DNA from 3 places in the Aeromonas intestinalis genome. Region 1 is predicted to be linked to each of the others. Evidence: riboswitches for the same ligand, from Rfam matches in the RefSeq annotation. Region 1 holds a riboswitch; each other region holds the start of a gene.
What was found. A riboswitch is a leader RNA that binds a small molecule or an ion and turns the genes downstream of it on or off. The one in region 1 is predicted to bind cyclic di-GMP.
Positions count from the first base shown of each region.

Region 2: it holds a riboswitch for cyclic di-GMP, as region 1 does, so the genes downstream of both, lafK (lateral flagellar response regulator transcription factor LafK) here and gbpA (N-acetylglucosamine-binding protein GbpA) in region 1, are expected to answer to the same signal.
Region 3: it holds a riboswitch for cyclic di-GMP, as region 1 does, so the genes downstream of both, ACW5W7_RS15825 (glycosyl hydrolase family 18 protein) here and gbpA (N-acetylglucosamine-binding protein GbpA) in region 1, are expected to answer to the same signal.

Region 1 is NZ_JBSTYK010000020.1:62,541-66,751, reverse strand. Features, by position in the region: gene cbl (HTH-type transcriptional regulator Cbl) at 1-838, shown strand, start outside; gene gbpA (N-acetylglucosamine-binding protein GbpA) at 895-2,319, opposite strand; cyclic di-GMP riboswitch class I at 2,381-2,466, opposite strand; gene ACW5W7_RS19535 (M3 family metallopeptidase) at 2,804-4,211, shown strand, end outside.
Region 2 is NZ_JBSTYK010000008.1:188,068-192,278, reverse strand. Features, by position in the region: gene lfhA (lateral flagellar biosynthesis protein LfhA) at 1-2,044, shown strand, start outside; cyclic di-GMP riboswitch class I at 2,239-2,326, shown strand; gene lafK (lateral flagellar response regulator transcription factor LafK) at 2,580-3,842, shown strand; gene lfiE (lateral flagellar hook-basal body complex protein LfiE) at 3,854-4,180, shown strand; gene fliFL (lateral flagellar M-ring protein FliFL) at 4,198-4,211, shown strand, end outside.
Region 3 is NZ_JBSTYK010000012.1:108,351-112,561, reverse strand. Features, by position in the region: gene ACW5W7_RS15825 (glycosyl hydrolase family 18 protein) at 1-2,185, opposite strand, end outside; cyclic di-GMP riboswitch class I at 2,298-2,384, opposite strand; gene ACW5W7_RS15820 (hybrid sensor histidine kinase/response regulator) at 2,586-4,211, opposite strand, start outside.

The DNA of each region.
Region 1 (4,211 bases):
CCGCGAGCTGGAGGAAGAGCTGGGGCTGGAGCTCTTCATCCGTTACGGCAAGCGGCTGCTCGGCATGACGGAGCCCGGCAAGGAGCTGCTGGTGATCGCCGAGCGCATCCTCAATGACGCCAACAACATCCGCAAACTGGCCAGCACCTTCGCCAACCGCGACTCGGGCCGCTTGCTGGTCGCGACCACTCACACCCAGGCGCGCTATGCCTTGCCACGGGTGGTGAAGGCGTTTCGCGAGCAGTTCCCGCTGGTGCAGCTGGAGCTGCGCCAAGGCAGCCCGGAGGAGATAGTGCGGCTGGTGCAGACCGGCGAAGTGGACATCGGCATCAGCAGCGAACAGCTCGACAAGAGCGAAGGAGTGGTGGCGTTTCCTTACTACCGCTGGCATCACAACATAGTGGTGCCGGAGCAGCACCCCCTCACCGCCGAACGGGAGCTGACCCTGGCGGCGCTGGCGCAATGGCCCATCGTGACCTATCAGGCGGGGCTGACCGGACGGGTGCGGGTAGATGAAGCGTTTGCCGAAGCCAGGATAGTGCCGCAGATCCTGCTGACGGCTCAGGATTCCGACGTCATAAAGACCTATGTCGAGCTGGAAATGGGGGTGGGTATACTGGCGGACATGGCCTTCAACGGCCAGCGGGACAAGGGTCTGGTGCAACTCGATGGCAGCCGGCTGTTTGCCCCCCACACCGCCTGGATCGGCCTCAAGCAGGGGCAGTTCCAGCACAATTTCGCCTGGCAGTTCATCCAGCTCTGCAACCCGGAACTGGCGCTGGCAGACATCCAGGCGCGGGCTCTGCGCAACGATGCGGCGCTCGATTACCAGATCTGAGTGAATCGCCATAAAAAACAGGGAGCCTCGGGCTCCCTGTTTTGCATTCAAGACGATTATGGCAGCAAGGTCCAGGCCTCCTGCCAGTGGGAGCCAATGCCCGGCTCATACTGGGTGGCTGTGCTCGCCCACTGGCTGCACCAGCCGCTGTAGGGGAAGGGCTTGCACTGGTAGATCTTGCCGTTCTTGGGTTGCAGCACCTTGGTGCCGGCGGTGTAGGCGGCCACGCCCTCGGGGAAGCTGTACTGATAGTCACCGCCACTGGCCGGATCCTTGAGCATCAGATCCAGGGTCTGCTGCACGGCCGCGCCTCCCGATTTGGGTTTGCCCGTGATCACCAGTTGATGATGGCCGGCACTCAACCCGGTCAGCGACATGGTGAAGCTCTGGCTGCTGTCCTTGATGTCGGCGCTGCTCTGACCCCTGGCGACGCCACCATGGTCATAGAGGGTGTTGGTGACAGCGAGATCCCCTTGCGCCGCGACCGTGAAGCTCAGGGTCAGCTTGCCGCCATCGAGCAAGTACTCGCTCTCCAGGCCGCTCACGCTGACGCTGTCACCGATCGGCGGTTGTTGCTGCTCGAGCTGGATCTCGACCCGTTGCAAGTTGCTGCCTGCTTTGAGGAAGACAGGGTTCTGGCCGTAGACGGGATTGAACTGGCCGTCACTTCCTTGCTGACCGGCGCGGATCTGGCTCTGTTCCCCGTTGATCTTGCTGGCCAGGGCGTGGGCCCAGTTGTTCTTCTGACCCTGCTCGGTGCTGGCGATGGTCAGCACCGTCTGCAGATCCGTGCGCTCGCCGCTTGCATCGAACACCCGGATCATGGCCTTGTCACCGGCCGCGAGATCGATGGAGGGATAGATGGTCCCGCCCTGGCTCCAGCTCAGGGGGGGCTGGGTGCCACCCTCGAAGCGGGCGTCGATCAGGTTGTAGAAGCTGTTGGTGGTATCCCCCACCTCCCAGACACCCAGGATCACCTGATAACCGGTACGGGCAGGCAGGACGCAGTTGTGGGTAACCTGCTTGGGCGGTTGCACCATGCCCCCGTCGATGACGCAGAAGGGGGTGAGGTCGAAGGAGGCCCGGGTCAGCGGCTGGTTCGGATCCCAGTCCTGTTTGGTGAGGTAGTAGCGCCAGTTGCGGGTGGTGTGGTTGGCGGTGAAGGTCCAGCTGATGGCGAAGGGGCCGGCTTTCACGTCGCGCTTGGTCCAGCGATCGCTGGTCTGGGCGTTGAGCTCGCCAAATTGCGGATGGCCGGCGGCGGCAATCTGACCATCGGCCGGGCCGCCAGCGGGGAAGCCGGACGGCGCCTCCAGGCTCTGGGGCTCCCACTGAATGGCGCCGCACTGGATGTTGCCACCCGTCTTGCACAGGTAGTTGCGTGCCTCCGGCTGGCTGATGTAGCCGTGAGCGAGCACGCCGCCACTGGCCAGCAGTGCGAGCGCCGCCGTGAGGTGATTGAGTTGAATAGTTGCTGCCATACATTCCTCTGTTCGATAGATGTGGGCAGTCAAGTTGGCAGGGGAGTTTCCCGAAACACTGTGCTGCAACCCCGCTATCCTGGACGACATGTCTTTAGACCGGAGGCTTTGCGTCCTGGCCTTTCAACCAGTTTGCCAAATGACTACAAAATGGGTCATGGTGTCGCGTTTGACTACGACGCTCCCATCATGACTTCTTTCTATTGAATTATTAAGTGTAAATCTTTACAGCTTGTTCTCATCGGAGTAGAGCCAATACGCCACTTTTTGATTTTATTCCCCGATGTGGCCCCGGCCTCCCTGCCACCGGCACCCAGCGCCGCCAGGAAGACTCCATTCACGAAGATAATCCCTTGTTCGCGGCAGACAGCGGAGCCCGCTTTTGCTAGCGTGATGAGGCGCATCCTCGCGCACCCGCCCTGCTGTCAGGGCGCCATCAAAAAGGAACGGCCGGCCAGTGGCCGCCGATAAAAAGAGGGACCTTATGATTTCCACTGCCAGGAATTACTTGAACCAGCTCAATGCCGATTACCTGAAGGTACACAGGCGCAAGGAGGATCTCTTCTGGTCCACCTACATGGGCACCAGCGATGATCAGGCCGGGTTCACCGCCGCCGAACAGGCCTACAAGGCATTCTGCGCCGATCCGACCCGCCTGCCGGTCTTGCGGGCCATGCTGGCCGAGGCCGAAGGGGCGGATCTCAAACGGGGGCTCGGGGGCTGGATAGCCTTCTTCGAGTGCAACGTCATCGAGGACCCGCAGGCTGCGGTGCTGATGGACGAACTGGTGGCCGCCGAGGCAGAGCTGTTCGCCCGTCGCAAGGAGCTCAAGCTGACCCTGCTGGACGAGCAGGGGCGGCAGGTGTCCGGCAGCCTGCCGGCAGCCAGTGCCTCCCTCGCGGCCAGTGCGGATGAGGCGGTGCGCCAGAGCGCGCTCGCCATGTTCCATACCCTGGAGCAGTGGGTGGTCGACAACGGCTATCTGGCCATCGTCACGCTTCGCAACCGCTTCGCTCGCGCCATGGGCTATCGGGATTACTTCGACTACAAGGTGCGCAAGAACGAGCAGATGAGCCCGGAGCAGCTGTTTACGGTGTTGGATGACTTTATCGCCCGCACCGAGGATCGGGTGCACCTGGGCCTCGCCGAATTGAAGGGCGCCAAGGGGGAGGCGGCGCTGCTGCCCCACAACCTGCGCTATTTCGTGAGCGGCGACGTGACCCGTCAGCTCGACCCCTACGTGCCCTTCTCCCGGGCCCTGAAGGATTGGGTCGAGAGCTTCCGTCGCCTCGGCATCCAGTACCGGGAGGCGACCCTGACCCTGGATCTGCTGACCCGGGAGGGGAAATACGAGAACGGCTTCTGCCATGGCCCGGTGCCGAGCTTCTGGCAGGAGGGAGAGTGGGTGCCTGCCGTGGTCAACTTCACCAGTCTGGCGAACCCCGCCCAGGTGGGCAGCGGCTGGAATGGCCTCAACACCTTGTTCCACGAGGGGGGGCACGCGGCGCATTTTGCCAACGTCACCGGCAACGCCCCCTGCTTCTCCCAGGAGTTCCCGCCCACCTCCATGGCCTATGCGGAGACGCAATCCATGTTCTGCGACAGCCTGCTGGACGATGCGGACTGGCTCAAGGGGTACGCCCGCAATGAGGCGGGGGAAGCGATCCCGGATGACCTCATCAAGGCCATGATCGAGGCTCGCCAGCCGTTTCGGGCCTTCAACGAGCGGCAGATCGCCCTGGTCTCCTACTTCGAACGGGATCTCTATGCCATGGAGGACGCCGAGCGCACTCCGGCTGCCGTGCTGGCGCTGGCCCGCCAGTGGGAGCGCAGGATCCTGGGAGTGGAGAGTCCACGCCCGCTGCTCGCCATTCCGCACCTGCTCAATCAGG
Region 2 (4,211 bases), on a different contig from region 1:
AGCTATCCCGCTGATGCTGTTGGCCATACTGGCGATGATGATCCTGCCTCTGCCGGGCTGGCTGCTGGATGCCCTGTTCACCTTCAACATAGTGCTGGCGGTGCTGGTGCTGCTGGTCTCCGTCTCGGCCCGCCGACCGCTGGACTTCTCCGTGTTCCCGACCGTGCTGCTGGTCGCGACCCTGATGCGACTGTCCCTCAACGTCGCCTCCACCCGGGTCGTGCTGCTGCACGGTCACGAGGGGCACGAGGCCGCGGGCAAGGTGATCCAGGCCTTCGGTGAAGTGGTCATCGGCGGCAACTATGTGGTCGGTCTGGTGGTGTTCGTGATCCTGATGATCATCAACTTCGTGGTCATCACCAAGGGGGGAGAGCGGATCTCCGAGGTCTCCGCCCGCTTCACCCTGGACGCCATGCCGGGCAAGCAGATGGCCATCGATGCCGATCTCAACGCCGGCATCCTGGACCAGCATCAGGCCAAGACCCGCCGGGAGGAGATAGCCCGGGAGGCCGACTTCTACGGCGCCATGGACGGGGCTTCCAAATTCGTGCGCGGTGACGCCATCGCCGGTCTGCTGGTGCTCATCATCAACCTGGTGGGTGGCCTGGCCATCGGTATTTTCCAGCACTCCCTGCCGGTCTCCGATGCGTTTCGCATCTATGCCCTGCTCACCATAGGTGATGGTCTGGTCGCCCAGATCCCCTCCCTGCTGATGTCCACCGCCGCGGCCATCATAGTGACCCGGGTCAGCGACGAGGGGGAGATGTCGGATCAGGTCGGCCAGCAGATCCTGGCCTCGCCCCGGGTGATCTACACGGCGGCGACCATCATGCTGATCCTGGGGCTGGTGCCGGGCATGCCCATGCTGGCCTTCCTCAGCTTCGCCGCCGTGCTGGCCTGGACCGGCTGGAGCGTCAGCAAGCGCAGGGCCCAGGATCCGGCGCTGGATGCGGCCGAGGAGCTGACCCGGCAGATGGTGCAGCACGAGCCACAGGGGCTGGACTGGCAGGATCTCGCCCCCGTGGACACGGTCGCCATCGAACTCGGCTATCGGCTAGTGCCCCTGGCGGAGGCGGACAAGGGGGCCGAGCTGCTGGCCCGGGTGCGCGGCATTCGCAAGACCCTCTCCGAGCAATATGGCTTCCTGCTGCCCGAGATCCGGGTGCGGGACAACCTGCAACTGCAGCCGGACCAGTATCGCATCAAGCTCTCCGGCATCGCCCTGGCCATGGGCAACGTGGATTGTCAGCGGCTGATGGCCATCAGTAGCGGGGAGACCTATGGCGCTCTGGATGGCGAGCTGACCCAGGATCCGGCCTACGGCATGAACGCGGTCTGGATCTCCCCGGACAACAAGGCCAAGGCGCTGAACCTGGGTTATTCAGTGGTGGATTCCGCCACCGTCATCGCCACCCATACCAGCAAGCTGCTGAGGGAGCAGCTGGATGTGCTGTTCGGCCATGACGAGGTGGGCAAGCTGGGCCAGTACCTAGCGGTCCAGTCCCCCCGGCTGGCGGAGGAGCTCAACCTGGCCCTGACCCAGATGCAGCAGTTGCGGGTGTTCCGCCAGTTGCTCAAGGAGCAGATCAGCCTCACCGACATCCGCACCATAGCCACCACTTTGCTGGATGCGAGCGAGTTGACCAAGGATCCCGTGCTGCTGGCCTCGGATGTGCGCTGTGCCCTGAGGCGGCAGATCGTCAGGCAGGCCATCGGTTCTAGGGACATCCTGGCGGCCTTCACCCTGGATGACAGGCTGGAGCAGACGTTGCTGAGCGCCATGAACCAGTCCCAGCAGCAGGGCAAGATCCAGTTGGACAGCTTCCCGGTCGATCCCCAGTTGCTCGCCCAGTTGCAGCAGAACATGCCGCTGGTGAAGGAGCAGTTGCAGCAGCAGGGCTATGCCCCCGTGCTGGTGGTCATGCCCCAGCTCAGGCCCCTGATCGCCCGCTATGCCCGCTCCTTCTCAAAAGGTCTCAAAGTGCTCTCTTATAACGAGATACCGGAAGACTTGCGGGTGGAGGTAATTGGCACCCTCGGCTGAAGTTGAATTGCCATGTCAACATCTTGATCAGGAAGTGGTTATTCCGCATATCTACTTGAATTGTCATATAAAGCCGTTATGATGTGACGGCTTTTGACGTGATGCACACTGGAATAAATAACAAAATACAAACAATCAGGTGTATCTCATGGCTTTAAGGATAACAAAGCCATGCCATCCTAATACGGGTCGTCGCATGATAAAGGCAAACTGAACTGAAAAGTCAGGACGCAAAGCCTCCGGTCTAACAGCATTGATGCTAACGATAGCGGGGTTACCAAGGCCATGATTCTCGCCTTGTTTTCATACCACTATAAGGTAAACGCTCAATTAAGAAGCGTTATTCTTGTCGTGGTGCGTTTTTATTTGTCACGGTCAGTTCTGTTGATTGATTCATGTGCAATCACAGGTTCGGGTTAATATGTTTTCTGATTTATCTATCAAGGAAAATTCAATACCCGTCGGTGTTGAATCGCACGCACATTTATTATTTGTCTCCTCATCGTTATCAAATGGAAACGATATTGGGGAGATGTTGTTGAATTCCGGCTACCGGGTTTCCTGCCAGGATTCCATCTCCCGGGCCAAGCAATTCCTCTCCTGCCATTCGGTGGATCTCATCCTGCTCGACATGGCGGTCATGACCGAAGCCGGCCCCTCCAGGGTGCATGAGCTGACGGGGGCCGACTGCGTCATCCTGGTCAATGAGGATCAGGCCTATCTGGCGGCGGAAGCCATGCGGGCCGGCGCCATCGACTACATCATCAAGCCTTTCAGCCAGCGCCAGATCCTCGATGTGGTGAGGGGGGCCTTGCGACTGCGCCAGGCCATTCCCAACCTGGTCGCGACCTCTGCCCTGAGCCTGCAGGTGCTGCAACTCGCCAGGCGCGCCGCCAAGACCTCGGCCACCATCCTCATTGGTGGCGAGTCGGGGACGGGCAAGGAGCGGCTGGCCCGCTACATCCACGACATGTCCAACCGGGCGAACAAACCCTTCGTGGCCATCAACTGCGCCGCCATCCCCGAGGCCATGCTCGAGTCCATTCTGTTCGGTCACAGCAAGGGGGCCTTCACCGGCGCCACCGCCAGCCAGCAGGGCAAGTTCGAGCTGGCCCAGGGGGGCACCCTGCTGCTGGACGAGATCTCAGAGTTGCCCCTGGCGCTGCAGGCCAAGCTGCTGCGGGTATTGCAGGAGAAAGAGGTGGAGCGACTCGGCAGCCATCAGGTGATCCCGCTGGATGTGCGGATCATCGCCGCCAGTAACCGGGATCTGAGGGCGCTGGTGGCACAGGGGGAGTTTCGCGAAGACCTGTTCTATCGGCTCGATGTGCTGCCCATGAACTGGCCCGCCCTGCGGGAGCGGCCCGACGACATCCTGCCCCTGGCCAGCCACTTCATCGAACGCTACGCCGCCCAGCAGGGTTATCGGCTGAGCGAGGGGGCCAGCAGGCAGCTGCTCTCCTACGACTGGCCCGGCAATGTCCGTGAACTGGATAACGTCATCCAGCGGGCCTTAATTATGGCTCGCGGATTGCATATTCAGGCCGTCGATTTGATGCTGCCCCATTACGCAGCGGAGGCCGACAACCCGTTATCGCAGGCCCTCGCGGCCCCCGAGGGGCTCAGCGAGACCAAGCGGCATGCGGAATTTCAATTCGTCCTGGAGACGTTGCGCCGTTTTCGTGGTCACCGCACCCGGACGGCGGAAGCCCTCGGGATGACGACCCGGGCACTTAGATACAAGCTGGCGGCCATGCGTGAGCAAGGCATCGATGTCGAGCAGCAGATTCAGAACTAAGGGATAACCGAGTGAAGATTGAGATGATGTCATCACAGGTGACACTCCTGCAGCAGATGCAGGAAATGCAGCGAGTCGCCAACCAAGCCCCTTCCATCGAACCAAACGAGGCATCGACTGTCTCGTTCAGCGATGCCATGAAAGATGTCGTCGGGCGGGTGAACGAACAGCAGAATATAGCGTCCAGGCTCATGACCGCAGTCGATGCGGGTCAGAGCGACGATCTGGTGGGGGCCATGGTGGCCAGCCAGAAGGCCGGCCTCAGCTTTTCCGCCCTGATGCAGGTGCGCAACAAGCTGATGACCGGCTTCGATGACATCATGCGCATGCCGCTCTGAGGTTGGTGATGACTGAATTGGTATCCTCCTC
Region 3 (4,211 bases), on a different contig from region 1:
GGGTGTCGCTGGTGACGCTCGGGCCCGTGACCACCAGGGTCGCACTGTTCTGACCAGTGGCGGTCAGACCCGCCGGCAGGCTCCACTGATAGGTCAGGGTGTCGCCGTTGGGATCCGAAGCGGTGGCCTTGATGGTCACCTGCTTGCCGGACTCCACGGTGGCGGTGGCCGGCACTGTGACCACGGGAGCCAGGTTCGGCTGCGGCGCCTTGTTGGTCACCACCACCTGATCCTTGGCCGTGAGGTTGTGATCGTCGGTCACCGTCAGCTCGAACACCAGATTGATGTCCGCACTGACGCCGTCCAGCACCACACGAGCCTTGGCCTGGGTGGCGTCAAGCAGGGAGACCTGCGGGCCGGAGACCTGCTTCCAGGCGTAGGTCAGCACGCCGCTCTCGGGATCATGGGAAGCGGAACCATTGAGGGTCACCTCGGTCGGGCCGGTGACGCTCAGATCGCTGCCGGCGTTGGCCACCGGTGGTTTGTTGGCGGGCGGCGTGGTGCCTTCACCGTGACCGAGCCCCTCGTGCATGGCGTTGAGGATGTCACCGTTGTCCGCATCGATTTCCCAGGCGAACAGACCGCCGAGCTGGTTAGCCAGCACATACTGCCCCTTGGCCTTGACCGACCGATCGTTGTCGAAACTGATGAGATCCCCGGTGCTGGCCTTGAAGACATATGGCGCTTCGGCCACCTCGTCATAACCCTGCTCCCAGCCCGCGCCCATGCGGTTGTTGACGATGTCGCGATAATCCACCACACCGTTCTCCCAGGTGCCCTTGACGGGGCCGGTGGCGGTGCCGGTGAAGGGGCTGCCGGCCGAGTAGCCATTGACCCCGGTCCAGCCACGACCATACATGGCCGCCCCCACCACGACCTTGCCCGGGGTGACCCCCTGGCCGAGCAGCGCCTTGACGCCCTTGTCGGTGGTGTACTTGGTGGCAGGATCCCAGTTGGAGGCAAACAGGTTGGTCTGGTGAGCCAGGTTCTTCAGATCGAAGGCGCCGCTGAAGTCGTAGCTCATCAGGAAGATGTAATCCATGTACTGCTGGGCCGCCTGATAGTCGACCTTGGCAATCTTGTCGCCGCCGGCGCTGATGGCCGAAGTCAGCTCATACTGGCGGCCGGTCTCGGCTTCCAGTTCATCCAGCATGACGCGCAGCTCTTTCATCAGCACCACATAGGTGGCACCGTCAGCCGGGCCACCCAGGCTGGGGTTGGCGCCCTGACCGCCCGGGAACTCCCAGTCGATATCCACGCCATCGAAGAATTTCCAGGTTTGCAGGAACTCTTTGACCGAAGCGACGAAGGTGTCACGCTTGGTCTTGTCCCCCAGGAAGTAGAAGGGGTCGGACAGGGTCCAGCCGCCCACGGAAGGGAGGATCTTGAGGTCCGGATAAGCCTGTTTGAGGGCCATCAGGTTGCCGAAGTTGCCCTTGTAAGGCTCATCCCAGGCGCTGAGGTTGCCTTGCGACATCTGGATCGCTGCCCAGGGATCATGGATGGCGACCTTGAAGTCCTCGCGACCGGCGCACGCACGCTGCAGCGCCTCGAAGCTGCCGGAGATCTCTTTCAGGCTGTCGTTGATGCCATTACCGCCGCAGATGGGGGTGAAGCCATAGAGGATATGGGTCAGGTTCTGGGCCGCGACCTTGTCCACGGTGAACTTGCGACCATAGACACCCCACTCCACGTAGTAGGCACCCACCACCTTGCCGGACTTGTTGACGTAGGGCTTGTTGTTCTCTTGCAGCGGCGCCTTGAGGGGGACCAGATGGCTGCCGTCCGTGTCGGCGACCATCAACTCCTTCTTGTCGGAGAGGGTGCAGCCATCGGCGTTGCACAGGGCCACCTGCATCTGGTAGCGGCCACCCTTGGTGACCTTGAAATTGGCGGTACCCGCCGCGCTGGCGGCGCCGGACCACACTTCCTTGCCATCGAGCAACACCTTGGCGGTCTGGCCCACATCACCGGACCAGAGGTTCCAGGTCACGCTGACCGGGGCCCCATCCTTGTGGACGGTGACCAGCTTGTTGTAAGAGGTGGCAGCCTGATCGACTTCAACGATGGCGAACTTGGTGGGCCCCGACCCAATGGTGGGTTTACCAGGGGCGGCGGCGAAGGCGGAGGTAGAGCAGATCCCCCCGACCAGCAAGGCCAGCAGGGAATGTTTTGGACTGAACATAGTTGAACTTCCTTATTTCGTTATTGGTATGAACAACGAAAAAGGCAACGCAACCTGACAGGTAACGCAGACAACATCGTCACCATGGCTTGGCTCCATGGACGATACAACCTGTGGTGGCCCCGCTATCTTAGGTACTCGGACCCTTAGACCGGAGGCTTTGCGTCCCGGGCTTTCACCCGGTTTGCCTTTTTGCACAACTTGATTTGCGACGAAAATAATCGCCGAATGACTATAGATGAGAGAGCTGGCCCCGCCACCTAGTAAATATGACAGTGACCGGGACTCACTATTGACAGTTGGCTGCGATCAGGCAGCCAAAAGATAACAACGTCGCCGATAGTATGGATTGATAACCATTATCACCCCATCCAATCAAAGATGGATTCTGTGAATGCAGTCACGCAATGGGTAGCAGCAGGCTGTTCATCAGGGCCCTGAGCTTGAGGGGTTTGACCGGTTTGCTGATATAGCCATAACCGTGTTCACGGATCTGGGCCTGCAACTCGCTCTTGCGATCCGCACTGATGATGATGCCGTCGATGCCATTGCCATGGGCCAGCCGGATCATGTGCAGGGCCTGCAGCCCCGTCTTGCCGTCATCGAGGTGATAATCCGACAGCACCAGCCGCGGCAGGAAGCCACCTGCAATGAGATCCTCCGCCTGGGCCTGACTCTGGGCACAGCGTACCTCGCAACCCCAACGCCCCAGCAGGGAGGCCATGGCAGTGAGGATGTCCTCCTCGTTGTCGATGCAGAGGATCCTGACCCCCTCCAGCTGGCTGTCCCGCACCACGGGGGCTGCCACCGGTTGTGGCTGCACGGGGCGAGCCGCAAGATTGAGGGTGATGGCAAACACCGAGCCCACATCCGGCCAGCTGCGCAGCGAGAGCTGATGGCCCAGCACCAGGGAGATGCCGCGGGCGATGGCGAGCCCGAGGCCGAGCCCCTGCTCGCGGGCGGTGCGGGAGTGATCGAGACGGGAGAACTCGTCGAAGATGGTCTCCTGCTTGTCGTAGGGGATGCCGGGACCGTTGTCCCACACCTCGATGCGCACCTTGTTCCCGAGCCGGCGACAGCCGAGCAGCACCCGCCCCCCCGGGTTGTAGCGAAACGCATTGGTGAGGAAGTTTTGCAGCACCCGGCGCAGCAGACGCACGTCGCTGTGGACCGCGAGCCCGCTCTCCACCACGGAGAACTGGATGTCCCCCGCCTGGGCCAGCACCCCGAACTCTGCCTTGAGGTTGTCGAACACGTCCCGCAGGGCGAAGTCCAGCTTCTTCGCCTTGAACTTGCCCGCTTCGAGCCGGGAAATATCCAGCAGATCCGTGATGAGATCCTCGGTCGCCCCCAGAGCATCGTCGATGTGGCGGGCGATCCGGATCTGCTCAGCCCTCTGCTCCACTCCCTGCTCCCCTGGCAGCATCTCCAGCAGGGAGGAGGTAAACAGCTTGGCGGCATTGAGGGGTTGGGTGAGATCGTGGCTCACCGCCGCGAGGAAGCGGCTCTTGGAGTGATTGGCCCGCTCCACCTGCTGGTTCACCAGCAGCAGCTGGCTGTTGAGCGCCGACAGCTCGCGGGTACGCTCCGCCACCCGCGCCTCCAGGTGCTCATTCGCTTCCCGCAGCACCCGCTCCGCCGCCCGAAACGGGGTGATGTCGGTGAAGGTCATGACGAAGCCCCCCGCCGGCATGGGGTTGCCCTGCATCTCGATCACCCGGCCATCCGGCCGCTCCCGGGCCGAGACGTGGGGGCTGCCCCGCTGCATGAAGGCAACCCGGCGCGCCACATGGGCTTCAATTTCACCGGGGCCGCACAGCCCCTGCTCGGCGTTGTAGCGAATGATCTCCTCGATGGAACGCCCCACCTGGATGAGGCCGTGTGGATAGTGGAACAGCTCGATATAGCGCCGGTTCCAGGCCACCAGCTTGAGCTCCCTGTCCACCACCGAGATCCCCTGCCCCATGTGCTCGATGGCCCCCTGCAGCAGGCCCCGGTTGAAGCGAAACACGTCCGAGGCCTCGTC